DNA from 3 places in the Marinobacter salinisoli genome. Region 2 is predicted to be linked to each of the others. Evidence: predicted binding sites of a transcription regulator. Region 2 holds the regulator's gene; each other region holds the start of a gene.
What was found. Region 2 encodes sigma-54, which starts transcription at its own class of promoters, with help from an activator protein. Its sites were predicted from a motif close to ANTGGCATNNANNTTGCTNT; they were not measured.
Positions count from the first base shown of each region.

Region 1: a site for sigma-54 is predicted at 2,403-2,422, ahead of LPB19_RS17115 (PEP-CTERM sorting domain-containing protein). Genes of this name have one in related genera too.
Region 3: a site for sigma-54 is predicted at 1,930-1,949, ahead of flhA (flagellar biosynthesis protein FlhA). Genes of this name have one in related genera too.

Region 1 is NZ_CP071247.1:2,578,087-2,582,295, forward strand. Features, by position in the region: gene LPB19_RS11690 (ABC transporter ATP-binding protein) at 1-557, opposite strand, end outside; gene LPB19_RS11695 (hypothetical protein) at 688-1,143, shown strand; gene LPB19_RS11700 (hypothetical protein) at 1,235-1,543, shown strand; gene LPB19_RS11705 (hypothetical protein) at 1,540-2,109, opposite strand; cyclic di-GMP riboswitch class I at 2,448-2,522, shown strand; gene LPB19_RS17115 (PEP-CTERM sorting domain-containing protein) at 2,555-3,208, shown strand; gene LPB19_RS11715 (PhnE/PtxC family ABC transporter permease) at 3,287-4,209, opposite strand, start outside.
Region 2 is NZ_CP071247.1:3,360,713-3,364,921, reverse strand. Features, by position in the region: gene rapZ (RNase adapter RapZ) at 1-247, opposite strand, end outside; gene ptsN (PTS IIA-like nitrogen regulatory protein PtsN) at 276-746, opposite strand; gene hpf (ribosome hibernation promoting factor) at 831-1,139, opposite strand; gene LPB19_RS15335 (RNA polymerase factor sigma-54) at 1,249-2,778, opposite strand; gene lptB (LPS export ABC transporter ATP-binding protein) at 2,936-3,661, opposite strand; gene lptA (lipopolysaccharide transport periplasmic protein LptA) at 3,639-4,196, opposite strand; gene lptC (LPS export ABC transporter periplasmic protein LptC) at 4,180-4,209, opposite strand, start outside.
Region 3 is NZ_CP071247.1:3,194,406-3,198,614, forward strand. Features, by position in the region: gene flhA (flagellar biosynthesis protein FlhA) at 1-1,850, opposite strand, end outside; gene upp (uracil phosphoribosyltransferase) at 2,073-2,711, shown strand; gene LPB19_RS14580 (uracil-xanthine permease family protein) at 2,715-3,971, shown strand; gene LPB19_RS14585 (class I SAM-dependent methyltransferase) at 3,952-4,209, shown strand, end outside.

The sequences.
Region 1 (4,209 bases), 780 kb from region 2:
GTCACGCCGTTCTCGCGCAATTGGCGAACCATCTCCCACATATCCCTTCGCAGCTCTACATCTACGCCGGCCGTGGGCTCGTCCAGAAAGAGGATCTGCGGTTCGTGTGACAGGGCTTTGGCAATCATCACTCGGCGCTTCATGCCGCCAGAGAGTGACATGATCCGATTGTTGCGCTTGTCCCAAAGGGACAGGTCTTTCAGCACCTTCTCTATGTGATCGGGATTGGGTGCTTTCCCGAACAGACCGCGACTGAAGGATACGGCGTTCCAAACGGTTTCGAAGGAATCGGTGTTCAGCTCCTGCGGAACGAGGCCGATAGCCTGGCGGGCCTGCCGGTACTGCTTTTTGATGTCGAAGCCCGCGGCTTTAACCTCGCCGTCGGACAGGTTTACGATGCCACAGATGATGCTGATCAGAGTGGTTTTGCCGGCACCGTTTGGGCCGAGCAGCGCAAAAATTTCGCCGCGATAAATCTCCAGGTTGATGTCCTTCAGGGCCTGAAATCCATCGCCGTATTGTTTGCTGAGCTGTTTAACGGAAATGTCCGGTTCCACAGTCTTGCCCGCCATAAAAATGAATCCCTTGGAATGCCGCGTATTCTGTCATGACTCGCCCTGGATGAGAACGCTTTGCCAGCATGCAGATAAGCGGCATAATGCCGCCGACTTTGACAAAGGAAAGGACATGGTACGGGTATTCTTGGTTGCGGGTTTAATCCTCAGTGCATTAATTGTCGCGGTGTTTGGTCCTCGCTGGCTGAAGACCGGCGAATCAGAACGGGAGGAGCGTCAGGTAACCTGTGAGCTGGCCGAGAGATCCTGCCAGTGGATCGACGCAAAGGGCCGCTGGACCGTTCAGATACGCCCGATGAACGATGACGACGGCTCGAAGTACCTGTTGCTTGTGGAATCTCCGCAGGAATCTGGAAACCTGATGGCGGTACTGCGCGGGGTGGACATGTATATGGGTGAATACCCGATACCGTTGAGCCAGACGGGGGAGGGACGCTACGAAGCAATGTTTGCGGCTCCGTTCTGCAGCACCGGCGAAAAGATGCGCTGGCAGGTGGATTTACAAGGTAAGGCCGATTCGCCGCCGATCAATTCTGTGAAGTTGTTGTTTCAGCCGTTGAACGCGTGATCAGCCCGGATTGTGAGGCATCCCGCTGATAATATGCCGTCAATATGTACAATGCAGAGAGCCGTTCACACCATTAGCCAGGGAAGACACTATGGATTATGGCAAAAGCGTACAGCAGGTTCTGCTGAGAAAGATCTACAAGGCGGAACAGGATTTACTTCAGCTAAAGCTCGATTACTGTCGGTTCGTATTTGGCCTGACGCATCGAGCGCGCGTTGTTCATGATGGTAAGACCTACATCGTTCGCTCTGTTGATGTGGATACCATGAGACACCTGGAGGATGGTGGTTTTTCAAAGCCGGTAATCATGGGAACGCCTGCAATTCAACCTGAGCGGCCTGACACCGTCTCTTTGGGCTCAGACTGGACGCTGGAAACCAAAACCAATCAGACCGCCTAGACAAAGGCGTTGGATGTTACCGCTCCATGCAGACTGTGTTCTGGCGACACGTGTTGGTGCTGCTGCCAGAACTTCGCTCCTTCCAGACCCTCACGGTAGCAGGCAAGAGTGGCACTGCTTTCCGTCAGCGTTGCAATGACTTCGCAGGTTTCCTCCTCCTCAATTCCCAGTTTTAGCTTCGCAATGTGGGCCACCAACTCCGTCAGCTGTTCGGAACATCGCGCTCGCGGCTCACAGAGAGCAACTGCCGCCCCATACAGCCATGCGGCTGCGTAAGCCCGGACCACGGGTGGCGCATCATGGATGCAGACCCCGTTCGTTTTGCTGTCGCGATTTTGCAGCGCTGCAAGAATATGCAGCCTCGAAGTAAGCTCCGCCCGGTCACTGGCCAACAGATGTTGATTATGGAATGGCTGTGGCCGGTTCAAGCTAAGACTTGCGACGTCGTGCGATGCGGCGGCGTCCATCGCAGGCGCAGACCGCACCAGAGCAAGCACTCGAAAGGCCATGAGTAGCAACAAGGCAACCAAGGTAATTTCTGTCACAACAATCAGGCCACTTGTCATCTGCGTCACATTCCCTGTCAATTTCAGCGCACACGCGTACTGTAACTCAATGTAACCACTAAGGCCTCGGTTTTGCTTGGCAGTTCGAGCCAAATGACTGAGCGAATTGATGTTTCTGTGAACCCGATCAAACGTCTCACGAAAACCTGACCCGGATGCAAACGCAAACCATCATCCTGAAGCTTTCAGTTACCGCCTGTCTTGTTTCTAATTACTTACTAGGTCTGTCGGAATTTTTTACACCGTCATTGGCGACGCATTGCGCAGCCTCTCTCCCACGGGGCTTCGGCTTGATTGGCATGGTTCTCGCATTAGTCCAAGCGGATGGGTAAGGAAACCATCGCTGTAGCCAAACCATTCGAGAGAGTGGGACGGAAAGCCACGGGTCCATGTGAGACAGCCGGGTTGCACCTAAAAGCATTACCGCCTTCATGGAGAAAGATGGATGAACTTGAAAAGGACCGCACTTGGGTTTGTGTTTGCAGCATCAGCAAGTGCTGCATTCGCGACTCCCCAGTACACAGGGATAACGACCTCAAGCACAGGTTTGAATCTGGATAATGCGGGTTACTACATCTGGAACGATGAGAATAACACGCGTAACTGGTCTGTTCGCTGGACCGCGCCTGGCGTTGTTGACTCCGATAACATCGTTGAATGGTTTGGTGATCTGGAGTTCGAAAACCAGGATCTGGATTCCTACGAAACGTTCAAATTTGAAAGCTTGGGTACGCACGCCGATTCCATGGGATCGTTTAGCACCAGCACTTCAGACTTCCTGACGTGGACTGCGGCTACCAATGCAACCGGTGGAGTGGATGGATTTAATTTCACTCTCGAGGACGGCATTGAATTGCTGCAATTCTCGCTAGGGTCGAGTCTGTTTGCTGATCTCAGCACAACGATGTCGGATCCCGGCGTGGGGTCAACTGGCATCTACATTGGCAGCGGCTACTCATCGACCAATGTGCTGGTTCTGAGGAACGACGATGGTGGTGTCTACCAGCAGTTCGAAGTGTCCGTTCCGGAGCCCTCCACGCTGGCACTTCTGGGCGTCGGCCTGGTTGGCTTTGGCGCGTCGCGTCGCCGTCGCAAGTAATTCCTGCGGGATTACTCAGAAGCCGGGCTTATGCCCGGCTTTTTTTGTTTCCTGGCGATCAACTGTGGGTACCGGATTTCAGCAGGTGGGCATGGTTTGCAGCGCCAATTTTCGACGTATAAACCGGCCAAGGGCATCCACCCCTATATTGAGCATCGCTGTGATCAGAATGAGAACCATCGCCCGATCGAACTGGATGTTCTGAATAGCGCTATCGACATAAAAGCCGAGGGTGTAGATCCCGAGAATCCCGAGAATGGCCGTTTCCCGCATGATGATCTCCCACCGGTAAAACAAAAACGCCAGAAACGATCGGTAGATTCTCGGAACGAGCTCCCAGGTATAGCGGTTGAATCCCTCGATGGCATCCGACCTGAGCATTATGGTGTTGGTCTGCCGGCCGATGAGGTGTCCAATGATCGCCCCATTGTGCAGTGCCAGGGCCACTACTGCCGGGAGCATGGACGGCCCCCAGAGCTGCAACAGGATATACGCCAATATGTATTCGGGTGTTGATCGGGCGATGACCAGAAAAACATGTCCGGCAGTTCGCCGTACCGGGCCGCCAAAGTGATTTGAGATCAGAGGAAACGTCAGCAACGCGAGAATTCCGGTCGCCACGAGTGCGATCTGGGTGAGTACAACTGTGTTCCAGATGCCGGGCAGCGCCTCGGTCGCGAAGAGGTCTCCAAGCCAGGGCATTAAACCGCCGAGACCTTCACCATCACGAATAGGGCTTGGCACGATATCTTCGGTGAAAAAACGCTTCACATTGCCCCAGACAATAGGCAAGCCGTCGCCTAGGAAAAAGGGCGCAGCGAGCACGTACAAGGGCAACAGTCTGGGGCGAACCCAGAGTGGAATGGTCGCAATTAACACGTAGAACAGGATCAACATCGCCCCGGCATCGGAATATAGGCCTTGTGAGAATGACGATTCCAGATAAAAGCCGAGGGTTGGCAATCCAACAAAGCCCAGGATCGCGCTCGAGCGCATACCAC
Region 2 (4,209 bases):
CGGTGCCTTTGAGTCGCTCATGAATGTCTTCGAAATTGCTCAGCTCGCTAGACAGGTTGCGGGCATCAATGCTGACGGCCATTTTGCTGAGTCGACCCGGCTTGGCCTGGTCGGTCGCTTGTTGGGTCAGGGGCGACAACAATCCAATGGGAAGGTTGTCGATACAGTAATAGCCAAGATCCTCAAGGACATGGAGTGCTGTACTTTTACCGGAACCAGACCTGCCACTGACAACGATCAGTTTCATGGTGGGTTCAGCCTCCCTGAGTGGATGGTTACGAATTCGTTGCGGTCATCTGCTGGTAAAGGGTGCCGGGTGCATCGCATTGGCGAAGCCGGTCACAAAAGATCCGTTCGTTGAACTTCTCGGCCAGCTGGCTAAGCAGTTCGAGATGCTCGCTGGTGGCTTCTTTCGGCACGATCAGGGCAAAGATAAGGTCAACGGGCTGATTGTCGATGGCGTCGAACTCGATACCCTCCTCCAGGGTTACCAGGACGCCAATGACCCGATCGAGCCCTTCGAGCCGGCAGTGGGGAATGGCGATGCCCTGGCCAATGCCGGTGCTGCCCAGACGCTCCCGCGCAACAAGATTATTGAAAATCTGGCTTTCGTTGAGCGTGCTGTCGTGCTGATGGATTTGGTCGGCAATAAATTCCAGCACCCGTTTCTTGCTTGATGCAGAAACTTTGCAAAGCGTCAGTTCGGGCAAAAGGATATTGTCAATTGTCAGGGATGTGTCGCTCATGAATCGACTGCAGGTCGGTTAAAAAAAGCTGCGGCAGGGTAACCGTGCCGCAGCGCTCTTGGCTAATGCTGGTGAAAGCTCTGGCTACCGGGAACCGTTGCCGTGCTTTCGCTCCACGTTCTTTTCCTTGTGCTTGAGGATCTGACGGTCAAGCTTATCAATCAGGGAATCAATTGCCGCATACATGTCATCATTTTCAGCCTTTGCGTGAATTTCACCACCAACCACATGCATGGTTGCTTCCGCCATCTGGCGCACTTTCTCGACCTCCAGGGTAACCTGGCAGTTGTTGATGTGATCAAAGTGCCGCTCCAGCTTTTCGAACTTCTCTGAAACGTAATCCTTGAGTGCGGGAGTCAGTTCTACATGATGGCCTGAAATGTTGAGTTGCATAGGCGTCTCCTGTTGTCATCATGCCGTCCCAATGGGCCGGGCTGAAAGCCAGCGCAGCGGTGTGCGCCAGCGAAATTGTTCAGGGGCAGCCTTGGCAGACCGTATTCCCCTAAACCAGTCTTTTTCGTTCGTTGGATGGCGGAATGTGCATGGCTTCCCGGTATTTGGCTACCGTGCGTCGCGCCACCCTGATGCCCTGTTCTCCTAGCATGGCCGCAATTTTGCTGTCGCTCAACGGCTTTTTTGGTGTTTCCGCTGCGATCAGTTTCTTGATCATTGCACGGATGGCCGTCGAAGAACACTCCCCGCCTTCGTCTGTACTGACGTGGCTCGAGAAAAAATACTTCAGCTCGAAAATACCCCGGGGAGTGTGCATGTATTTCTGCGTGGTCACCCGGGAGATCGTCGATTCATGCATTTCCACCGCCTGCGCAATATCGGACAGGATGAGCGGTTTCATCGCCTCTTCGCCCTGATCCAGAAACCCCTGCTGGTGCTCGACGATGCGCGTAGCCACCTTCAGCAGCGTTTCGTTTCTGCTTTGCAGACTTTTGATGAACCACTTGGCTTCCTGCAGCTGATCTCTGAGATAGGTATTGTCGGCGCTGCTGTCCGCCCGCTTTATTAATGAAGCATAGCTCGCATTGACGCGGATGCGCGGTGCAATCTCGGGGTTTAGCTCAACCCGCCAGCGGCCATTGTGTTTCCGGACAATTACATCGGGAATCACGTAATCGGGTTCCGCCTGATCGATAACATCACCCGGACGCGGGTTGAGATTCGTGATCAGGGCGAGCACGTCACGAAGCTGGTCTTCTTTCAGCCGGCTCCGGCGAAGCAGTTGCGCGTAATCACGGTTGCCCAGCAGGTTAATGTAGTGGGTAATAACCAGTCTTGCCTGCGGCAGCCAAGGGGTTTCCGGTGGTAACTGGTTCAGCTGGATAAGCAGGCATTCCTGCAAATCCCGGGCAAATACGCCTGACGGATCGAAATGCTGCAGACGGTGCAGTACCGCCTCCACTTCGTCGAGTTCCAGCGGATCCTCGTCCTGCTCATCCATCAGGCCGGCGTGGATTTCTTCCAGCGGGCTGGTCAGATAGCCACGATCATCGACCGCATCCAGCAGGGCATGGGCAACAGCTGCGTCTCGTTCACTGAGAGGGGTCAGGTTCAGCTGCCACAGCAGGTGATCGTGCAGGGTCTCAGTCGGTGAATTCCGGGTCTCGAAGTCGTGATCATTTTCGTCATCGTTACGAGCGGCCGACGCCGGTGCTGATTGATAGATGTCGTCCCAGGCTGTGTCTACCGGGAGATCGTCGGGAATGTTGTCCGGTGCGTCATTCTCGGTGGACCAGTCGGGGCCGGTATCCGGTTCGTCCCAATCTTGCTCGGGGTCTGGCGCGGCGTCTCCGGTTACTTCGCTCTCAGCGGAGCTCTCGGCCTTTTCAGCGTCGTCACTGGTGGTGTCTGGCTGGTTGTCGTCGTCTTCCGACGTTTCCAGCATTGGGTTGGATTCCAGTGCCTGCTGGATCTCTTGTTGGAGATCGAGGGTAGATAGCTGCAGTAGCCGGATCGCCTGTTGAAGCTGGGGGGTCATCGTCAGGCTTTGACCCAGCTTTAACTGTAAAGAGGCTTTCATCACCATGGTTCAGGATCCGTTACTCATCAGCTCACGCGATTACGGAATGTGTAGTAAAACTCTATATGAGACCAGCGGTTGCGGAATTTTCGCCGGCTAGCAAGTTCTTTGCCGAGTTTACTCGGTAGCGATTGCCAAGACAATCTGGTGCAGGGTGTCACAGTCGGAATTCGTCCCCGAGATAGACTTCCTTCACCTGTTGATTGGCGAGGATGCTCTCGGCGTTTCCAGAGGCAATAATGTGCCCGCCGGACACAATATACGCGGTTTCGCAGATGTCCAGGGTTTCCCGGACATTGTGGTCGGTAATCAGCACGCCAATGCCTTTATCCCGGAGGTGTCGGATAATGTGTTTGATGTCGCTGACCGATATGGGATCGACCCCGGCGAAGGGCTCATCGAGCAGGATAAAAGCCGGCTCCATGGCCAGTGCACGGGCAATTTCCACGCGCCGGCGCTCACCACCGGACAGTGCCATGCCGGCGCTGTCACGGATGTGGGTAATGTGGAATTCTTCCAGCAGTTCTTCGAGCTTGTGTTCGCGCTCGCTTCGGCTCAGGCGTTTCCGGGTTTCCAGGATTGCCATGATGTTGTCACGTACTGACAGTTTTCGGAACACCGAGGCCTCTTGGGGCAGGTATCCAATGCCTTTTCTCGCGCGACCGTGCATGGGCAGGGGTGTGATGTCCTGTCCGTCGATGGTGATGCGGCCATGATCGGCAGGCACCAGACCCACAATCATGTAGAAGCAGGTCGTTTTACCTGCGCCGTTGGGGCCGAGCAGGCCAACGATCTCGCCGCTGCGAATCTCCAGCGAGACGTCAATAACCACTTTTTTCTGTTTGTAGCTTTTCGCCAGATTACTGGCTCTCAGAACTGCCATCGGATCCCTGTTTTTTGCTGGTGCTACGTGGCTGAATGACCATTTCGACACGGCCTCGACCGGAGCTGGTTTCGCTGCCACCCTCGGCGGTTACAACTCGACGGACGGTATCATAATGAATGACCTCTCCGCGGAACAGGTTCCCGTTCTGCTGTATGATGGCGTCTCGCTCGAACGTCAGTTCATTATCCGAGGCGGACCACTTAATACTAAGCGCCCGCGCATCGGTTTCACCCGATCCGTCCCGGGCTGGCTGCTGGTAGCGAGCAGGGCTGCCGGTGGCTTCCACCCGGTTGAGATCATTTCCGGACCGGTAAAGCACAACCCGGTCTGCGGTCAGGCGGGTTTTACCCTGAACCAGTTCGACGTCGCCGCTGTATGTGGCTATGCCCTGGCCATCATCCAGCCGGGCGCTGTCTGCGCTGACCCTGATCGGTTGGTCGGAGTCCAGGCTAAAGGCGGCGGCAGGGCCGGTAAGTGTCAGCGCGAAGGTGAGTGCCAGCGCCCCTCGGAGCCGCTTATTTGCCTGTTTCATAACGTCCTTCCAC
Region 3 (4,209 bases), 170 kb from region 2:
GACTCGTTACCGCAGATACTCTGGACGATCATCCGACGCAGCGCCTGGCGCGCCACCATGGTCAGCAGCTTGGGATCCTGGCTACGGGGATGGATGTTCACAATTGCCTCGGCGATGGATCGCATATCCCGAATCGGCACTTCTTCCTTCAGCAGGCTCTGCAAGACCCTGAGCAACAGGCTGATGGAAATCGTCGTGGGCACCAGCTCTTCGGCCAGCCGGGGTGACATCTTCTCCAGCTGATCCAGCCATTTCTGGGTTTCCTCATGCCCAAGCAGCTCATGAGCGTGCTTCTGAAGCACCTGGTTCAGATGGGTTGCGACCACCGTGCTGGCATCCACGACGGTGTACCCCAGGGTCTGGGCCTGATCTTTTTTGTCGGTTTCGATCCAGCAGGCATCCAGACCGAAAGCCGGGTCCTTGCCTTCGATACCTTCAATTTTGCCGAACACCTGCCCCGGGTCGATGGCCAGTTCCCGCTCGGGGTGAATCTCTGCCTCGGCGATGGTGACCCCCATCAGGGTGATGCGGTACACGTTGGGCATCAGGTCCAGGTTGTCCCGGATGTGGACAGACGGCATCAGGAAGCCAAGATCCTGTGACAACTTCTTGCGGACCCCTTTGATCCGGCTGAGCAACTGCCCACCCTGGGACTTATCCACCAGCGGAATCAGGCGATAGCCGACTTCCAGCCCGACGATATCCACGGTGGCGACGTCGTCCCACCCAAGCTCGCGGGTCTCACCGGGCGCCGGTAACTGATGCCCCTGATCGGCAGCGCCATCGGCTTGCAGTTCCTGTCCGCCGGCACGATGCACCCCGGCACCGCCCTGGGCCGGAAACACCGCGCCCTCTTCCACGGTTTGCTGATCCCGCTTCCAGATAAACCAGGCTGCACCGGCGGCCAGACTGCCGAGCCCCAGAAAGGCAACGTGAGGCATGCCCGGAATCAACCCGAGAATGATCAGGATGGCGGCCGCAATACCAAGCGCCTTGGGCGCACTGAACATCTGGCTGATGATTTGCCCGCCCATGTCCTGACTCGAAGTGACCCGCGTCACCATGATCGCCGCGGACGTAGACAGCAGCAGCGACGGAATCTGCGCAACCAGACCATCACCAATGGTCAGCAGCGCGTAGCGCTCCATGGCAAGTCCGAAGGTCAGGCCATGCTGCATCATGCCGATGGCAACACCACCGATAATATTGATGGCCAGAATCAAAAGGCCGGCAATGGCATCACCCTTAACAAATTTCGACGCACCATCCATGGAACCGTAAAAATCCGCTTCCTGGGCAATCTCGGACCGACGCAGCTTGGCGTCTTCCTGGTTAATCAATCCGGCGTTCAGGTCGGCATCAATGGCCATCTGCTTGCCGGGCATCGCATCCAGAGTGAAGCGCGCGCTTACCTCGGAAACCCGGCCGGCACCCTTGGTCACCACCAGGAAGTTGATGATCATCAGAATGGCGAACACCACCAGACCGACGGCGTAGTTGCCGCCGATGAGCACTTCGCCAAAGGACTCAATCACCTTGCCCGCGGCATCACCGCCATCGTGGCCTTCAAGCAGGACGATCCGGGTAGAGGCCACGTTCAGCGCCAGACGCAGCAGCGTTGCCACCAGCAGCACGGTCGGGAAGGACGCAAAATCCATCGGTCGCATGGCATACACGCACACCAGCAAAATCACGATGGACAGCGTGATATTGAAGGTGAAGAAAACGTCGAGCAGGAAAGCCGGCATGGGCAGGATCATCATGCCCAGCAACCCCATGAGCATCACGGGAACACCGAGATTGGCCCGCGTCAGGGATTTGACGTTATTCAGGACTAATACTCTGTCCATGCTTGAAGCGACTCCGGTAACAGGCCCCGGGGTAAACAAGGGGCGGAAATCTGACGCTAATTCGTCATTTGGACGGTAATTCGCAAGATCCGTACCAATCCTTACCCCAATTCCTCCGGCTTCGCCCTGCGGCCGCCTGACTCAAACCGCCAGATACGGTATCCTTGCGCGGTTCCATAGCGCTGCTTAACCATCAAAGAAAACCCACAGATAGGTGATCCCATGCCAATCCACGAGGTGAAACACCCCCTGATCCAACACAAGCTGGGCCTGATGCGCCGGGCGGACATCAGCACCAAGAACTTTCGTGAACTGGCACAGGAAGTTGGTGCCCTGCTCACCTACGAAGCCACCAAGGACTTCGGCCTGCAGGAACAGACCATTGATGGCTGGGCCGGACCGGTGAAGGTCGAACAGATTCAGGGCAAGAAGATCACCATCGTTCCGATCCTGCGTGCCGGTCTGGGCATGCTGGACGGCGTACTGAGCCTGATCCCGGTTGCCCGCGTGAGCGTGGTTGGCCAGATCCGCGACGAAGAAACCCTGGAAGCCAGTACCTACCTGGAAAAACTGGTGGGCGAACTGGACCAGCGTATGGCCCTGATTGTTGACCCGATGCTGGCCACGGGCGGCTCGATGATTTCCACCATCGACCTGCTCAAAAAAGCCGGAAGCACGGAAATTCGCGCCCTGGTACTGGTGGCCGCCCCCGAAGGCGTCCAAAAAGTATTGGAAGCACACCCGGACGTCTCGATCTACACCGCCTCAGTGGATGAGCGCCTGAACGAGAAGGGCTACATCCTGCCCGGACTCGGCGACGCCGGCGACAAAATCTTCGGAACCAAGCAAAAGGACGTTTGACCCATGCAAGACCACAGTAACGACCCGATGTGGAAACAGGCAATTGCCGGCTCCCAGATGCTTCTGGTGGCCTTCGGCGCACTGGTGCTCATGCCACTGATCACCGGTATGGATCCGAACGTCGCCCTGTTTACCGCAGGCCTGGGCACACTGATTTTTCATATTGTCACTGGCGGCCAGATTCCGATTTTCCTGGCATCCTCTTTTGCCTTCATCGCACCGATCATTGCCTCGAAGGGCAAGTTCGGCATGGAGGAGACGCTCGGCGGCCTGATGGCGGCGGGCATTCTTTACATCCTGCTCAGCGCTCTGGTTCGCCTGCGCGGCACCGGCTTTGTACGCTCCCTGTTGCCACCCGTGGTTATTGGCCCGGTCATCATGACCATTGGCCTGGGCCTGGCGCCGGTCGCCGTGCACATGGCCTCTGGCCGCACCGGTGACGGTTCCGCCGAACTGGTGCCCTACGACACCGCTATCTGGATTGCCATGATCTCCCTGGCCGTGACCGTCATCATGTCGGTCTGGGCAAAGGGCATTTTCCGCCTGATTCCGATTATGTTTGGCGTCATCGTGGGCTATATCCTGTCGGCCTTTGCCGGCATTGTGGATACCACCCCGGTGCAGCAGGCCCCCTGGCTGGCAGTGCCGAACTTCGTGGCCCCGGAATTCAGCTGGGGCGCGGTGCTGTTTATGATCCCGGTCGCCATAGCACCGGCCATTGAGCACATCGGCGACGTCCTGGCGATCGGCAATGTTACCCGCAGGAACTACCTGGAAAAGCCCGGCCTGCATCGCACCCTGCTCGGCGATGGCCTGGCGACGAGTGCCGCGTCCATGCTCGGCGGGCCACCCAACACCACCTACTCCGAAGTGACCGGTGCAGTCATGCTCACCAAGAACTTCAACCCCAAGGTGATGTGGTGGGCGGCTGTGACCGCCATTGTTCTGGCGTTCGTCGGCAAGTTTGGCGCCGCCCTGCAAACCATCCCGGCACCCGTCATGGGTGGCATCCTGTGCCTGCTGTTCGGCTCCATCGCCGTAGTTGGCCTGAATACCCTGATCCGCCACCAGGTCGACCTGTCACAGGCACGCAATCTGGTGATTGTCGCTGTCACCCTGGTGTTCGGCATCGGCGGCATGGTTCTGGGCCACCTGGAAGGCATTGCCCTGTGCGCCGTGGCTGCCATCATCCTGAACCTGGTGCTGCCGGGTCGCAGCGAAGCCTGGGGCAAGGCCATCTATGAGCAAAACCCCAGCTGACAGTTCCGGCATCAGCTTTACGGCGCTGTATACCGGCGCCGTATGGCACCGGTACGGCCTGTCGGACGACGCCCTGGCGACACGCCAGGGTCGCTGGCTCTACCGTGCTTTGGCGCCCTTCGAAGCCGTCAGTAAGGCGGCTATCGGGGGCAACCTGCAAACCTTTCTGCTGCAACGCCACCTGATCATCGATCAGTTGATCGACCAGGCCGTTGAACAGCATGGCGTTACCCAGGTG